One region of the Pseudomonas sp. ASL7 genome, then DNA from elsewhere that is predicted to be linked to it. Evidence: predicted binding sites of a transcription regulator. Region 1 holds the regulator's gene; the other holds the start of a gene.
What was found. Region 1 encodes FliA, which starts transcription of late flagellar genes. Its sites were predicted from a motif close to CTAAAGTTTNNNNNNNNNNNGCCGNTAA; they were not measured.

Region 1 (13,856 bases):
ACGCGCCTGGCCAGCTCCTTGATGCGCTGATCACGCAGCGCATCGCTCTTTGCCTGTTGCGCAGCGATCTGCCGTTGGCCGCGAATGTACGCCAGGAACATCACCAGCGTGCCTGCCCAAAACAGGAACAGGACAATGACCGCCACCTCAAGAATCAATCAGATGTTCTCCAGGTCCGACCATTCTTCTTCGCTCATCATCTTGTCCAGCTCGACCAGGATCAGCAATTCATTGTTCTTGTTGCACACGCCTTGAATGAACTTCGCGGACTCTTCATTACCCACGTTCGGCGCGGTTTCGATTTCCGACTGACGCAGGTAAACCACTTCGGCCACGCTGTCGACCATGATCCCGACAACCTGTTTGTCGGCTTCGATGATAACGATACGGGTGTTGTCGCTGATCTCGGCATTCATCAGGCCAAAGCGCTGACGGGTGTCGATCACGGTAACCACGTTACCGCGCAGGTTGATGATGCCCAGCACGTAGCTTGGAGCACCCGGGACCGGGGCGATTTCGGTGTAACGCAGGACTTCCTGAACGCGCATCACGTTGATGCCGTAGGTTTCGTTGTCCAGTTTGAAGGTTACCCATTGCAGGATCGGATCTTCGGAACCCTTTGCAGACGACGCCTTATCATTCATACCCTGACCCCTCGAAAAACCGCCCTAGCGGTGTGTGTTCTGTGCGATGGCAATCAACTTGCCCCGCGTGTTTTTATGTCGGTTTATGGGTTGGCTTGCTGCCGCCCAAGTCCATGTGCTTCGCCCCGCCACTGGCGATCAATTCGGCCAATTCGGAAACGTCGAGCAATGCACACATGTGTTCAATCACCGTGCCCGCCAACCATGGCCGTTGACCACGGTGGCTGCGCCATTTGATTTCGTTCGGGTCCAGGCGCAACGAGCGGCTGACCTGATGCACCGCCAGCCCCCACTCGTAGCCCTGAACCGAAATAACGTATTGCAGGCCCTGACGGAAATCTTCGCGATAGCGATCGGGCATGACCCAACGCGCGGTATCCAGCACCTTCAGGTTGCCGGCCTGGCTCGGCAGGATCCCGAGGAACCACTCCGGCTGCCCGAACAGCGGTGTCAGTTCGTGACCGGCCAGGGAATAAATCGAGCCCAGGCACACCAACGGCACGGCAAGGGTCAAACCGGCCACATCGAACAACAGGCATTCGAACGGCTCGGCAGCCCATGCCGGGCGACCGTCGGTTTCCACCGGTGGCGGCGTATTGCTGGGTGGCAGATGAACGTCGACGACTGGCGGCACCAGGGTTTGCAGCAACGGAGCGATGGTCGATACCGGCGCAAGGATCGGTGCTGGAGCTTCGAACAGCGCAACCGGGGCTTTTGCAACCGGTGCCGGAACCGGGGCAGCCACCACGGCCGGTTTATGTGCATCGCGAGCCTGCTCTTCGAGCACTGCCGCCTGGAACTCGTCCAGTGCAGCTTCAACCTCGACAGCCTCAACAACCGCGACCACTTCTACAAGCGCTTCAACTTCAACCGGCAATTCTTCGGTCGCATCCTGCAGCAAGCTGTCCAGATAAGACTGGAGCGCCAGTTGCGGACGGGAGGTGATTTTTACCGGCCGATTCATCTCAAGCCACCTGCGGAACGAGCTGCTGAGCAAGCAAATGCTTGAGCAGTGCGCGGTAAGCGAGAACACCACGGCTCTTGCCGTCGAATTGCGAAGGCGTCAGCCCGGCCCGGCTGGCGTCACGCAAGCGGGTATCGACCGGGATGTAGCCCTGCCAGATTTCTTCCGGGTACATGTCACGCAAGACGCGCAGCGTCCCCAGGGACGCTTGCGTGCGGCGGTCGAACAGGGTCGGCACGATACTGAAGGGCAGCGCCTGTTTGCGTGAGCGATTGATCATCGCCAGCGTATTGACCATCCGTTCCAGGCCTTTGACAGCCAGGTGTTCGGTCTGCACCGGGATCACCAACTGCTGGCTCGCCGCCAAGGCATTGACCATCAGCACGCCGAGCAATGGCGGGCTGTCGATAACGGCGTAATCGAAGTCCTGCCACAACTGCGCCAGGCTCTTGGCAATCACCAGGCCCAAACCGCTTTGGCCTGGCGACTGGCGTTCAAGGGTCGCCAGCGCGGTGCTCGACGGCAACAACGAAATACTCTCGTGACTGGTGGGCAACAACAACTGACCGGGCAAGCCTTGCGGCACGCTGCCCTTGTGCAGAAACAGGTCGTAGCTGCTGTGTTCCAGGCTGTCGGGGTCGTAGCCGAAGTAGCTGGTCATGGAGCCGTGGGGGTCGAGATCGACCATGACCACACGCTTGCCCGCCTCGGCCAGTAAACCGGCTAAAGCGATAGAGGAAGTGGTTTTACCGACACCACCCTTTTGATTGGCGACTGCCCAGACTCTCATTCAGATAGTTCCTCCCGGTCGAAATGGCCGACCGAGAAATAGCTCAGCGTGTTAATGCGGGTGACGGAGAATTGACGGCGCTCTCTCGTCCCGGCGACTTGACCGGGGTCGGTGCAGTTTGTGTGCCAGCACGCTTCAATGCGGCATCCGGTTTCGCATTCGCGGTTCCGGTACCGGTGAGGCTGCGACGGACATCGAGATTTCGTGATACCACCAGCACGACGCGACGGTTACGCGCCCGGCCTTCGGCGGTGGCGTTGTTGGCCACTGGCTGGAATTCACCGTAACCCACCGACGCCAGGCGACCCGGGTTCACCCCCTGCATCGCCAGCATGCGCACGATGCTGGCCGAACGGGCCGACGACAACTCCCAGTTGGTCGGGTATTGCGAGGTCCGGATCGGTTGGTCGTCGGTGAAACCTTCGACGTGAATCGGGTTGTCGAACGGCTTCAGAATCCCGGCGACCTTGTCGATGATGTTGAACGCGATGTCGCTGGGCATGGCGTCACCGCTGCCGAACAACAGGCTGGAATTGAGTTCGATCTCGACCCACAGTTCGTTGCCGCGAACGGTCATCTGGTTGGAGCTGATCAAGTCGCCGAACGCCGCGCTGATGTCATCGGCGATGCTCTTGAGCGGGTCGTTGGCAGCCTGGGCGATGCCGGCATCGATCTGCTCGCTGTCCTTGACCAACGGCTTGGCCGGGGTCACGGTCTTCGGCCGCTCGTCACCAATCGGGATCGGCTTGAGCGCATGGTCGGAGTCGGTAAAGACCCCGATCAATGCTTCCGAGATGACTTTGTACTTGCCTTCGTTGATCGAAGAGATCGAGTACATCACCACGAAAAAAGCGAACAGCAAGGTGATGAAGTCGGCATAGGACACCAGCCAGCGCTCGTGGTTGACGTGTTCTTCAGGCTGACGACGACGAGCCATAATCCATTACCCCCATCAATCCATGAAGCCCTGAAGCTTCAACTCAATAGAGCGAGGGTTTTCACCTTCGGCGATCGACAGGATGCCTTCAAGCAACATTTCGCGATAACGCGACTGGCGCAACGCTATGGACTTGAGTTTGGCGGCAATCGGCAGCAGCACCAGGTTGGCACTGGCCACGCCGTAGATGGTGGCGACGAAGGCGACGGCGATGCCGTTGCCCAGTTGCGATGGATCACCCAGGTTGCCCATGACATGGATCAGGCCCATCACCGCACCGATGATGCCGATGGTCGGCGCGTAGCCACCCATGCTTTCGAAGACTTTGGCCGCTTCGATGTCGCGGCTTTCCTGAGTGTAGAAATCCACTTCCAGGATGCTGCGAATCGCTTCCGGCTCCGCCCCGTCCACCAGCAGTTGCAAGCCTTTGCGCGAGTAGCTGTCGGGCTCGGTATCGGCCATCCCTTCCAGACCGAGCAAACCTTCCTTGCGCGCCGTCAGACTCCAGTTCACGACACGATCGATACCACCGGCCAGATCCACGCGAGGCGGAAACAGGATCCAGGCCAGTATCTGCATGGCGCGCTTGAAAGCGCTCATCGGTGATTGCAGCAGCGCTGCACCGATGGTCCCGCCGAGCACGATCAACGCCGCCGGGCCGTTGGCCAGCGCGCCGAGGTGCCCTCCCTCAAGGTAGTTGCCGCCAATAATGGCGACGAACGCCATGATGATCCCGATAAGGCTTAGAACATCCATCAGACACACGCCTCGACCAGGTGCTTGCCAATGTCGTCGAGGCTGTACACGGCATCGGCGAGTTCAGCTTTGACGATGGCCATCGGCATGCCGTAGATCACGCAACTGGCTTCGTCCTGAGCCCAGATCGAACTGCCGCCCTGCTTGAGCAGACGCGCGCCTTCGCGACCGTCGGCGCCCATGCCGGTCAGCACGACCGCCAGAACTTTGTCACCGTAGGACTTGGCCGCGGAACCGAAGGTAATGTCCACGCACGGTTTGTAATTCAGACGCTCGTCGCCAGGGAGGATTTTCACCGCACCACGGCCGTCGATCATCATTTGCTTGCCACCCGGTGCCAGCAACGCCAGGCCCGGACGCAGGATGTCACCATCCTCGGCTTCCTTGACACTGATACGGCACAGCTTGTCCAGACGCTCGGCGAACGCCTTGGTGAAGGCAGCCGGCATGTGCTGGACCAATACGATCGGCGCCGGGAAATTGGCCGGCAATTGGGTCAGCACCCGCTGCAGCGCCACCGGGCCGCCAGTGGAGGTGCCAATGGCAACTAATTTGTAGGCTTTGCGTTTCGGCGCGGGCGACAACGGACCGGCTGATCCAGGCGCGTGCGTACGCACAGGGATCGGTGCCGGTGCCGGACGCGCCGGCACGCTGCTGCCATAACTGCTGACGCTCGAAAGCGTCGGGGTCGGGGGCGGCGTAACGACGGGAGCCGGAGCGCTGTAAGTGCTGGCACGACGGTTACTGCGCGAGATGCTGAGAATCTTCTCGCACAGCAGTTGCTTGACCTTCTCGGGATTGCGCGAGATGTCTTCGAAATTTTTCGGCAGGAAATCCACCGCGCCAGCGTCCAGTGCGTCCAGGGTGACCCGGGCGCCTTCGTGCGTCAGCGAGGAAAACATCAATACGGGTGTCGGGCAGCGCTGCATGATGTGCCGCACTGCCGTGATGCCATCCATCATCGGCATCTCGTAGTCCATGGTGATCACATCGGGCTTGAGCGCCAGTGCCTGATCGATCGCCTCTTTTCCGTTGGTCGCCGTGCCGACGACCTGGATATTCGGATCCGCTGAAAGAATTTCCGAGACGCGGCGGCGGAAAAACCCCGAATCGTCCACCACCAGGACCTTGACTGCCATAAACACTCCGTTAGACGGAGCGAGGCACAGTCGCCCCGCCCCGCCAGAATCAAATACGCCGTGCGGCGTAACGCTTGAGCATGCTCGGAACATCGAGAATCAGTGCAATGCGGCCGTCACCGGTAATGGTGGCGCCGGACATGCCCGGAGTTCCCTGGAGCATTTTGCCCAATGGCTTGATGACCACTTCTTCCTGGCCCACCAACTGATCGACGACGAAGCCGATTCGCTGGGTGCCCACCGAAAGGATCACCACATGGCCTTCGCGCTGCTCTTCGTGAGCGGCGGAGCTGACCAGCCAGCGCTTGAGGTAAAACAGAGGCAGCGCCTTGTCCCGCACGATCACCACTTCCTGACCGTCCACCACGTTGGTGCGCGACAGGTCGAGGTGGAAAATCTCGTTGACGTTTACCAGCGGGAACGCAAACGCCTGATTGCCGAGCATGACCATCAGCGTCGGCATGATCGCCAGGGTCAACGGGACCTTGATGACGATCTTCGAGCCCTGCCCCTTGGCCGAGAAGATATTGATCGAACCGTTGAGCTGGGAAATCTTGGTTTTCACCACGTCCATGCCGACGCCACGGCCCGACACGTCGGAGATCTCGGTCTTGGTCGAGAACCCTGGCGCGAAAATCAGGTTGTAGCACTCGGTATCGCTCAGGCGATCGGCCGCGTCCTTGTCCATCACACCGCGTTTTACTGCGATGGATCGCAAGACGTTCGGGTCCATGCCTTTGCCGTCATCGGAGATCGACAACAGGATGTGGTCGCCTTCCTGCTCCGCCGCAAGGATCACCTTGCCGCCGCGGGACTTGCCCGAGGCTTCGCGCTCTTCCGGCGACTCGATGCCGTGGTCGACCGCGTTGCGCACCAAGTGGACCAGCGGATCGGCCAGCGCCTCGACAAGGTTTTTGTCGAGATCGGTTTCTTCGCCGACCAATTCCAGGTTGATTTCTTTCTTGAGCTGGCGAGCCAGGTCGCGAACCAGGCGCGGGAAGCGCCCGAAAACCTTCTTGATCGGTTGCATCCGGGTCTTCATGACCGCGGTTTGCAGGTCAGCCGTGACCACGTCGAGGTTCGACACGGCCTTGGACATGGCCTCATCAGCGCTGTTGGCGCCCAGACGAACCAGACGGTTACGCACCAGTACCAACTCGCCGACCATGTTCATGATTTCGTCGAGACGCGCCGTATCGACCCGAACCGTGGTCTCGGCTTCGCTGGCCGGCTTTTCGGCGGGCGGCGCGGACGGTGCACGGGCCGGAGCCGCTGCAGCAGGCTTCGCTGTTTCGGCTTGAGGCTCGGGCGCCTTGGCCACCGGTTTCGGTGCAGCCTTGGCAACAGAAGCCGGCACTGAAGCAACAGCAGAGGCAGTCGCCGAAGCGCTACCGACTTCAGTGAACTTGCCTTTGCCATGCAATTCGTCGAGCAGCGATTCGAATTCGTGATCGGAGATCAGATCGCTGCCCGCCGCCGCTGCGGCGGGCGCGGCCGGGGTCGGCACCGCGGCAATGGCCGACTCCAGCGCGTCGACCGCAAAGTTGCCCTTGCCGTGCAACTGATCGAGCAGTGCCTCGAATTCGTCGTCGGTAATGTCGGAGCTGTCGCCTGCCGCTTTCGGGGCAGCCGCGGGTGCGGTGGGTGCGGCTATCGCATCGACGGCGAACTGGCCTTTGCCGTGCAGTTGATCGAGCAACGACTCGAACTCGGCATCGGTAATTTCGTCGCTGGCGGCTGCATTGCCGGCAGGCAGCGAAGCAGGCTGCGCAGCCACCACGGGGGCCTCGGCTTGTGCCTTGACGGCATTCAGCGAGTCCAGCAGTTGTTCGAATTCGTTATCGGTGATGTCGCCCGACTCGCTTTCAGCGACAGGCGCTTCGAAGACTTCGGCAACCGGCGCCGACTCATCAGCGGTTTGCGGCTCGGCCAGACGGGCAAGCGCTGCGAGCAATTCAGGCGTTGCAGCCGTGATCGGGCTGCGTTCGCGGACTTCGGTAAACATGCTGTTCACCGCGTCCAGCGCTTCGAGAACCACGTCCATCAGTTCCGAGTCGACGCGACGCTCACCCTTGCGCAGGATGTCGAACACGTTCTCGGCGATGTGACAGCACTCCACCAGCTCGTTGAGCTGGAGGAAGCCGGCGCCCCCTTTTACAGTGTGAAAACCGCGAAAAATTGCATTGAGCAAGTCCGCATCATCAGGTCGACTTTCAAGCTCGACCAGCTGTTCGGACAGTTGCTCTAGAATCTCGCCGGCCTCAACCAGAAAATCCTGAAGGATCTCTTCATCGGCGCCGAAGCTCATTAAGGGTGTGCTCCTAACAGGTCTAAAAACCTAAAATACCTAAAGTTCTAAAACCCTAGGCTGGATAGCAAATCGTCCACATCGTCCTGACCGGACACAACGTCTTCTCTTTTATCGGCATGAATCTGCGGACCTTCACCCTGAGAGAGATGTTTTTGTGGATCTTTTTCTGCAAGTATCGCTTCACGGTCATGTTCGATGCCCGCAAAGCGATCTACCTGACTGGCCATAAGCACGAGCTTGAGCAGGTTGCTTTCAACTTCGGTGACCAATTGGGTCACACGCTTGATCACCTGGCCGGTGAGGTCCTGGTAATCCTGCGCGAGCAAAATGTCGTTGAGATTGCTCGACACGACGCGATTGTCTTCACGGCTGCGCGTCAGGAAACCGTCGACGCGCCGGGCCAGTTCGCGGAACTCTTGCGCACCGACTTCGCGACGCATGAACCGCCCCCAGTCCGTGCTCAAGGCCTGGGCTTCTTCGCTCAGGCTGTTGACCAGCGGCGTGGCGTTTTCCACCAGATCCATGGTGCGGTTGGCCGCCGCCTCGGTCAGCTTGACCACGTAGCCCAGACGCTCCGTGGCATCAGTGATCTGCGAGACTTCCTCGGCTTGCGGCATGGTCGGGTCAATCTGGAAATTGACGATCGCGCTATGCAGCTCCCGGGTGAGCTTGCCCACTTCCTGATACAGGCCGCGGTCACGGGTCTGATTGAGCTCATGGATCAATTGCACAGCGTCGCCGAATTTGCCTTTTTCAAGGCTCTCGACCAATTCGACCGCGTGTTTTTTCAGGGTCGATTCAAAATCGCCCAGTGAAGATTCTTTATGCTCCATAGCTCCCCCGTGGCGCAGTCCATCAACCGATGCGTTCGAAAATCTTCTCGATTTTTTCTTTCAACGCCTGGGCCGTGAAGGGTTTGACCACATAGCCGTTAACGCCGGCCTGGGCCGCTTCGATGATCTGCTCGCGCTTGGCTTCAGCGGTAACCATCAGCACCGGCAGGTGCTTGAGCTTTTCATCGGCGCGCACGTGGCGCAGCAGATCGATACCGGTCATGCCAGGCATGTTCCAGTCCGTTACCAGAAAGTCGATGCTCCCGCTGTTAAGAACCGGAATGGCAGTGGTGCCATCGTCGGCCTCGACCGTGTTGGTGAACCCAAGGTCACGCAACAGGTTTTTAATGATCCGCCGCATCGTTGAGAAGTCATCAACGATGAGGATTTTCATGTTCTTGTCCAATTCGACCTCCAAGCAGTCTTAAACGCGCCCAGCACCTGGACGCGCCATTTCAATCAATCTGGCAAAGCACTCAATGACTGTCTGGAGCACAACAGATCGAGACCGGCGCAGTTCAACACCACACCAGCCACGTTCGCAGTGTCCCCACACTGCCTTCAGCGCGCTCGCCACTCCCCCAAACGCCCCCGTAAACGGGCCGCGCACTGGCTATGTAACTGGCTGACCCGCGATTCACTGACCCCCAGGACCTCACCGATTTCCTTCAGATTCAGCTCTTCGTCGTAGTACAGCGCCAACACCAGTCGCTCACGCTCCGGCAAATTGGCAATCGCGTCCGCCAGCGCCGCCTGGAAGCGTTCATCTTCCAGATCGCGTGACGGCTCGAGATGAGCACTTGCGCCATCCTCGTGCAGCCCTTCGTGTTCGCCGTCCTGCAACAGATCGTCGAAACTGAATAAGCGGCTACCCAGGGTGTCGTTCAAAATCCCGTAATAATCGTCGAGACTCAATTGGAGTTCGGCCGCAACTTCGTGATCTTTAGCGTCACGACCGGTTTTAGCTTCAATCGAGCGAATTGCGTCGCTGACCATCCGGGTATTGCGGTGGACCGAACGTGGCGCCCAATCCCCCTTGCGGACTTCATCGAGCATTGCGCCGCGGATTCGAATGCCCGCGTACGTCTCGAAACTCGCGCCTTTGCTGGGGTCGTATTTGTTCGATACTTCCAGCAGACCGATCATCCCGGCCTGGATCAGGTCTTCGACCTGGACACTGGCCGGCAGACGGGCCAGCAAGTGGTAAGCAATGCGTTTAACCAGTGGCGCGTAACGCTCGATCAGCTCGTACTGCGCGTCACGTGCCGACTTCTTGTAGAAGTTGTAACCGCTGGCTGTCATAGAACCGGTCCTGCCGTTTGTTGCACGAGGCGCTCGACAAAAAACTCCAGATGCCCGCGGGGATTGGCAGGCAGCGGCCACGTATCAACCTTCTGCGCAATGGCCTTGAACGCCAGAGAGCACTTGGAACGCGGGAACGCCTCATAGACGGCACGTTGCTTCTGTACGGCCTTGCGCACGCTTTCGTCGTATGGCACTGCACCGACGTATTGTAAGGCGACGTCGAGGAAGCGATCCGTGACCTTGGTCAACTTGGCGAACAGATTGCGACCTTCCTGCGGGCTCTGGGCCATGTTGGCCAGGACGCGGAAGCGGTTCATGCCGTAATCGCGGTTAAGCAGTTTGATCAGTGCATAGGCGTCCGTGATCGAAGTCGGTTCATCGCACACCACCAGCAGGACTTCCTGCGCGGCGCGGACGAAACTGACCACCGAATCACCAATGCCCGCGGCCGTGTCGATCACCAATACGTCGAGGTTGTCGCCGATATCGCTGAACGCCTGGATCAGGCCGGCGTGTTGAGCCGGGCTCAGATGAACCATGCTCTGGGTGCCGGACGCAGCCGGGACGATGCGGATGCCGCCAGGGCCCTGCAACAGAACGTCGCGCAGCTCACATCGGCCTTCGATCACGTCGGCCAGGGTGCGTTTGGGTGTCAGTCCCAGCAGGACGTCGACGTTCGCCAAACCCAGGTCGGCGTCCAACAGCATGACGCGACGGCCGAGTTCAGCCAGGGCCAGTGACAAATTCACTGACACGTTAGTCTTGCCGACGCCACCTTTGCCGCCGGTCACCGCGATCACCTGTACGGGATGCATGCTGCCCATGTTATTTCTTTACCTTGTCTTGCATAGACGGAGGCCACATTACTGGCTGCGCGTTCACAGATGGAACAATGCATGGCAGACCATCGATGTAGGTATAAAAACTGTTCATTACTACCTCAGCCGACCTGTTTGGTCGGGCTGTGGTAAATATCAGCGAACATGTCAGCCATGGCTTCTTCGCTGGGTTCTTCCTGCATTTGCACACTCACGGCGCGACTGACCAACTGATGACGGCGCGGCAGATGCAAATCATCCGGGATCCGTGGGCCATCGGTCAGGTACGCCACCGGCAATTCATGACTGATGGCCAGGCTCAACACCTCGCCCAGACTTGCCGTTTCATCCAGTTTAGTCAGGATGCACCCGGCCAGCCCGCAGCGCTTGTAACTGTGATAAGCGGCCGTTAGAACCTGTTTCTGGCTGGTGGTTGCCAGAACCAGGTAATTTTTCGATTTGATGCCACGACCCGCGAGGCTTTCGAGCTGCATGCGCAGTGCCGGGTCGCTGGCCTGAAGGCCGGCGGTATCGATCAGCACCACGCGCTTGCGCAGCAATGGATCCAGCGCCTGAACCAGCGACTGGCCCGGGTCGACGTGTGTCACCGACACATTGAGGATCCGGCCGAGGGTCTTGAGCTGTTCCTGAGCACCGATACGGTAGCTGTCCATGCTCACCAGTGCGATGTTTTGCGCGCCGTACTTGAGCACGTAGCGGGCGGCCAGTTTGGCCAGGGTGGTGGTCTTGCCCATACCGGCAGGACCGACCATGGCAATCACACCGCCCTCTTCCAGAGGCTCGATCTCCGGTGTGAGGATCATTCGCGCCAGGTACGCCAGCAACATGCGCCAGGCCTGGCGGGGCTCTTCAATGTCGGTAATCATCGCCAGCAAATCGCGCGACAACGGGCCGGACAGGCCGATGCGTTGCAGGCGACGCCAGAGGTTAGCCTGGGCCGGACGGCTGCCTTGCAGCTGATTCCACGCCAAGGAGCCAAGCTGTACTTCCATCAACTCGCGCAGGCTATTGAGCTCGAAACGCATCGAGTCGAACGCCCGAGGATCCACACCGGATGAGGCCGGTGCAGGGGCCGGCGCAGGACGACGGGGTTGGGTGTATGTCGGTTCGATCAATGGCTCGGCAGCGGTCAGCGGCAGGCCGGCGAACAACTGGCGGTTGGTGCTATTGTCGCTCTCGCCGTCGCCTCGCAGGCTCAGTTCGGCCTGGGCGGTCACGATCCGCGATTGGGTCTTGCGCAGCTCGTCTTCGAGTTCCATGTTCGGAACACGCGGTGCCAGCGCCGACAACTTGTAATCCAGGGCAGCCGTCAACTCGACACCACCGGCGATCCGGCGATTGCCAATGATAGCGGCGTCAGCGCCCAGCTCATCACGAACCAGTTTCATGGCCTGACGCATATCGGCGGCGAAAAAACGCTTAACTTGCATAAACCACTACCTCAGCCGTTGGGCCCTACTGTCGCAACGATGGTCACTTGCTTGTTGTCAGGAATTTCCTGGTAAGCCAACACATGCAAACCCGGGACTGCCAGTCGGCCGAATCGCGAAAGCATGGCGCGAACCGGACCGGCTACCAGCAGAATCACCGGTTGACCTTGCATTTCCTGACGCTGTGCCGCATCGATCAACGAGCGTTGCAGCTTCTCTGCCATGCTTGGTTCCAACAGAACGCCTTCTTCCGAGCCTTGTCCTGCCTTCTGAAGACTATTGAGCAATATCTGTTCCAACCTTGGCTCCAAGGTGATAACTGGCAGCTCGGACTCAGTCCCTACAATGCTTTGGACGATAGCGCGCGAGACGCCAACGCGCACCGCGGCCACCAATGCGGCAGTATCTTGACTCTTGGCGGCATTGTTCGCGATTGCTTCGGCAATGCTGCGAATGTCGCGTACCGGCACTTGCTCCGCCAACAGCGCTTGCAACACCTTGAGCAATTGCGACAGCGAAACCACGCCCGGCACCAGCTCTTCCGCCAGTTTCGGCGAGCTTTTCGCCAGCAACTGCATCAGTTGCTGCACTTCTTCGTGACCGATCAGCTCGCTGGAGTGCTTGTACAGAATCTGGTTCAAGTGCGTGGCCACCACCGTACTGGCATCGACCACCGTATAACCGAGTGATTGCGCCTGGGAACGCTGACTGACCTCGATCCAGACCGCCTCCAGGCCGAAAGCCGGATCTTTGGCGGTGATGCCATTGAGCGAACCGTAGACTTGCCCAGGGTTGATCGCCAGTTCGCGATCCGGGTAAATCTCCGCTTCGGCCAGGATCACCCCCATCAGCGTCAGCCGATAAGCACTCGGCGCCAGGTCGAGGTTGTCACGGATGTGCACGGTCGGCATCAGGAAGCCCAGATCCTGGGAAAGCTTCTTGCGCACGCCTTTGATCCGCGCCAGCAACTGGCCACCCTGGTTGCGGTCCACCAGAGGAATCAGGCGATAGCCGACTTCCAGGCCAATCATGTCGATCGGGGTGACGTCGTCCCAGCCAAGCTCCTTGGTTTCCTGAGCGCGGGCCGGCGAAGGCAACAGTTCCTGCTGACGCTTGACCTCTTGCAGGGCTTGAACCTTGACGATGTTGTGCTTCTTCCAGAACAGGTACGCACCGCCTGCCGCCAGGGCTGCCATGCTGAGGAAGGAGAAGTGCGGCATGCCGGGCACCAGGCCCATGACCGCCATCAAGCCAGCAGCCACCGCCAACGCTTTGGGCGAGGCGAACATCTGGCGATTGATTTGCTTGCCCATGTCTTCCGAACCGGAAGCACGCGTCACCATGATCGCTGCAGCTGTGGATAAAAGCAGTGATGGCAATTGCGCCACCAAACCGTCACCGATGGTCAGCAGCGCGTAAACCTTGCCGGCGTCGGCGAAGCCCATGCCGTGCTGGAAGATACCCACCGCCATGCCGCCGATCAGGTTAATGAACAGAATCAGCAGGCCGGCAATGGCGTCACCGCGCACGAATTTGCTGGCACCGTCCATGGAACCGTAGAACTCGGCTTCCTGAGCCACTTCCATCCGGCGCAATTTGGCCTGGTTCTGATCGATCAAACCGGCGTTCAGGTCGGCGTCGATCGCCATTTGTTTGCCGGGCATCGCATCGAGGGTGAAGCGTGCGCTCACCTCGGAAATCCGCCCGGCACCCTTGGTCACCACGACGAAGTTGATGATCATCAAAATCGCGAAGACCACGATACCGACCACGTAGTTACCGCCGATCACCACCTCGCCGAAGGCCTGGATCACCTTGCCGGCTGCGGCATGGCCGTCCTGCCCGTGCAGCATCACCACCCGCGTGGAGGCCACGTTCAGCGCCAGTCGCAACAGTGTCGCAATCAGC
Region 2 (3,462 bases), 2.8 Mb from region 1:
CATGTCCAGGCGCGCGACGGCGGCGTTGAGGAAACCCAGATCGAAGCTGCTGTTATGCCCGACCAGAATCGCCCGTTTGCAGCCGTTCGATTTCAACGCCTTGCGAATGCCACGGAAAATATCGGTCAGTGCGGCTTCTTCGCTCACCGCCATGCGCAGTGGGTGATCCAGTTTGATACCGGTGAATTCCAGCGCGGCTGCTTCGATGTTCGCGCCTTCAAAGGGTTCTACACGGAAGAAGTAGGTGTGATCGGGATACACAAACCCTTTTTCGTCCATGGCGATGGTGGTCGCAGCGATTTCCAGCAAGGCGTCAGTGGCAGAGTTGAAACCGCCGGTTTCAACATCGACAACGACTGGCAGGTATCCACGGAAGCGAGCTGCCATCGGGTGGCGCGAACCACCTCCGCCGCCTTGACCGTCCTGTTCGTCGTCGAAATGATCTTCACTCACGCGTGTTCCTCCAGCAGGCGCCAGCGCAGTTTTTCACCGGCGCGCAGCGGGATTACGGTCAGCTCGCCAAATGGCAGGCTGGTAGGGGCGGTCCACTCTTCGCGGACCAGGGTAATTCGATCGGTGTTCACCGGCAGGCCGTAGAAACGCGGACCATTCAGGCTGGCGAAGGCTTCGAGCTTGTCCAGCGCGTTGCGCTGTTCGAAGGCCTCGGCATACATCTCGATCGCCGCGTAAGCGGTGTAGCAACCGGCGCAACCACAAGCCGCTTCTTTGGCGTGCTGGGCGTGGGGGGCCGAGTCGGTGCCCAGGAAGAATTTCTCGCTACCGCTGGTGGCGGCGTCGAGCAGTGCTTCCTGATGCGTATTGCGCTTGAGAATCGGCAGGCAATAGAAGTGCGGCCGAATCCCGCCCACCAGCATGTGGTTGCGGTTGTACAGCAGGTGATGCGCGGTGATGGTTGCGCCGACGTTGGCCGCAGCCTCGTTGACGAACTGTACGGCATCCGCGGTGGTGATGTGTTCGAACACGACTTTGAGTGTCGGGAAGCGCTCGACCACCCGACGCATGTGCTCGTCGATGAAGATTTTTTCGCGGTCGAACACGTCGACATCGCCGCGGGTGACCTCTCCGTGAACCAACAAGGGCATCCCGACTTCGGCCATGGCCTCAAGTGCAGGGAATATCTTGTCGATGCTGGTGACACCGGAGTCCGAGTTGGTGGTCGCGCCGGCCGGGTAGAGCTTGGCGGCGTGAATGAAACCGCTGGCCTTGGCCTCGCGAATTTCTTCGGGCTGTGTGCGGTCGGTCAGGTAAAGCACCATCAACGGTTCGAAGCGACTGCCGGCCGGGCGTGCAGCGAGAATCCGCTGGCGATAGCCGTCGGCTTCAGCGGCGTTACGCACCGGAGGTACCAGGTTGGGCATGATGATGGCGCGACCAAAGGTACGCGCGACATCCGCAACGGTATTGGTCAACACGGCACCATCGCGAAGATGAATGTGCCAGTCGTCGGGACGCAGCAGGGTCAGGCGGTCGGACATGAGGGGATTCCAGGCGGGTCAAACTCAGGGGAATGCTACCGGAAAAGACTCTTGCAGGCACTCGCTATCAAGTTTTGCAGCAAGCTTCCGATATCCAACAGGTATGCCGTAAACATGTGTGTGTCGGTCTTTTTGTTGTAGAAGCCAGTGGAGCCTCCCGTGCGCCAGCGTTATTTAGCCTTGCTCAGTGTGTTTGCCAGCCTTCCTGCGATGGCGCTCACTTTCCAGACCCGTCTGGAGAGCATCGAGTGGACGGTCGAAGGTGACAAGTTCGAGTGCCGCTTGACGCAGCCGATCACCGATTTCGGTTCGGGGGAGTTCGTGCGTCGGGCCGGCGAGCAGGCGATATTTCGTCTGAAGGCCTATAACGCGATGATTGGCGGTGGTTCGGCGACCTTGTTGGCAGCCGCCGCACCTTGGCAGCCAGGGCGTGGCGACATCAACTTGGGGTCCGTGCAAATCGGCAGCGGTAATGTACTGTTCAACAGTTCGCAAGTTCAGGCCGGGCGCTTGATCAGTGGCCTGATAGACGGTCGCAGCCCAGTGATTCGGCACTCCTCAGGCGACGGACGGGTGTCTGAAGTACGCCTGTTACCCGTCAAGTTCAGCAAGGCCTTCAATGATTACCAAAGCTGTGTGGCGAAACTGCTGCCAAAGAATTTCGAACAGGTTAAACAGTCCGAGATCGGTTTTCCGGGGGAAGGTATAGACTTGAACCCGCAAGCCAAGGCGCAGTTGCAGGTCATGCTGGAGTTCATGAAGGCTGATCCAACGGTCAACCATATCGAACTCGATGGCCACTCGGACAATAGCGGCAATCGCCTGACCAACCGCGAATTGTCACGCCGCCGGGCGTTGGCGGTGATGGACTATTTCAAGGCCAATGGCATTCAGGAGTCGCAGATCACCCTGCGCTTCCACGGTGAGCGGTACCCGGTGGCACCGAACACCAATGCGGCCAACCGGGCGAAGAATCGCCGGGTCGCCGTGCGGCTGGAGCGGGTGGCGCCGACCGAGAAAGTCGCGCCTCAAACCACGTCTCCGGGCAGCACCCCGGCGACCTCCTGAACCCGCTGTAATCGTCGCTCACTCGACATAATCTGTCGCTTCGTCGTCATAAGCTGTCGCGCCTCTGTAAATTATTCTGCATGCCCGGTAGACTCGACGGCTTTCCGTAGAACCCCGTGGAGTGATGGCATGGCGGACGTAAACAAGGTCGTTCTGGCGTATTCCGGCGGCCTGGACACTTCGGTGATCCTCAAGTGGCTGCAGGATACTTATAACTGTGAAGTCGTGACCTTCACCGCTGACCTGGGTCAGGGCGAAGAGGTCGAACCTGCACGCGCCAAGGCTCAGGCCATGGGCGTCAAAGAGATCTACATCGACGACTTGCGCGAAGAATTCGTACGCGATTTCGTTTTCCCGATGTTCCGCGCCAACACCGTTTACGAAGGCGAGTACCTGCTGGGTACTTCCATCGCTCGTCCGTTGATTGCCAAACGCCTGATCGAAATTGCCAACGAAACCGGCGCTGACGCCATTTCCCACGGCGCCACCGGCAAAGGCAACGACCAGGTTCGTTTCGAACTGGGCGCCTACGCGTTGAAGCCGGGTGTGAAAGTGATCGCTCCGTGGCGCGAATGGGACTTGCTCTCCCGTGAAAAACTGATGGATTACGCTGAAAAGCACAACATCCCTATCGAGCGTCACGGCAAGAAAAAATCCCCGTACTCAATGGATGCCAACTTGCTGCACATCTCCTATGAAGGCGGCGTGCTGGAAGATACCTGGACCGAGCACGAAGAAGATATGTGGAAATGGACCGTCTCCCCGGAGAAGGCTCCTGACAAAGCGCAGTACCTGGAACTGACCTACCGCAACGGCGACATCGTCGCGCTGGACGGCGTCGAAATGTCCCCGGCCACCGTGCTGGCGACCCTGAACCGTATCGGCGGCGAACACGGTA

Region 2: AC1MDT_RS17010 (flagellar protein MotY) is a predicted target of FliA. The motif match lies at 1,563-1,590, and genes of this name have one in related genera.

The regions. Positions count from the first base shown of each region.
Region 1 is NZ_CM155279.1:161,252-175,107, reverse strand. It holds gene AC1MDT_RS00815 (DUF2802 domain-containing protein) at 1-158, opposite strand, end outside; gene AC1MDT_RS00810 (chemotaxis protein CheW) at 159-644, opposite strand; gene AC1MDT_RS00805 (CheW domain-containing protein) at 718-1,608, opposite strand; gene AC1MDT_RS00800 (ParA family protein) at 1,610-2,398, opposite strand; gene motD (flagellar motor protein MotD) at 2,442-3,335, opposite strand; gene AC1MDT_RS00790 (flagellar motor protein) at 3,351-4,091, opposite strand; gene AC1MDT_RS00785 (protein-glutamate methylesterase/protein-glutamine glutaminase) at 4,091-5,230, opposite strand; gene AC1MDT_RS00780 (chemotaxis protein CheA) at 5,280-7,538, opposite strand; gene AC1MDT_RS00775 (protein phosphatase CheZ) at 7,586-8,374, opposite strand; gene AC1MDT_RS00770 (chemotaxis response regulator CheY) at 8,397-8,768, opposite strand; gene fliA (RNA polymerase sigma factor FliA) at 8,936-9,676, opposite strand; gene fleN (flagellar synthesis regulator FleN) at 9,673-10,503, opposite strand; gene flhF (flagellar biosynthesis GTPase FlhF) at 10,620-11,948, opposite strand; gene flhA (flagellar biosynthesis protein FlhA) at 11,960-13,856, opposite strand, start outside.
Region 2 is NZ_CM155279.1:3,693,671-3,697,132, reverse strand. It holds gene rnt (ribonuclease T) at 1-453, opposite strand, end outside; gene pyrC (dihydroorotase) at 450-1,496, opposite strand; gene AC1MDT_RS17010 (flagellar protein MotY) at 1,656-2,564, shown strand; gene AC1MDT_RS17005 (argininosuccinate synthase) at 2,694-3,462, shown strand, end outside.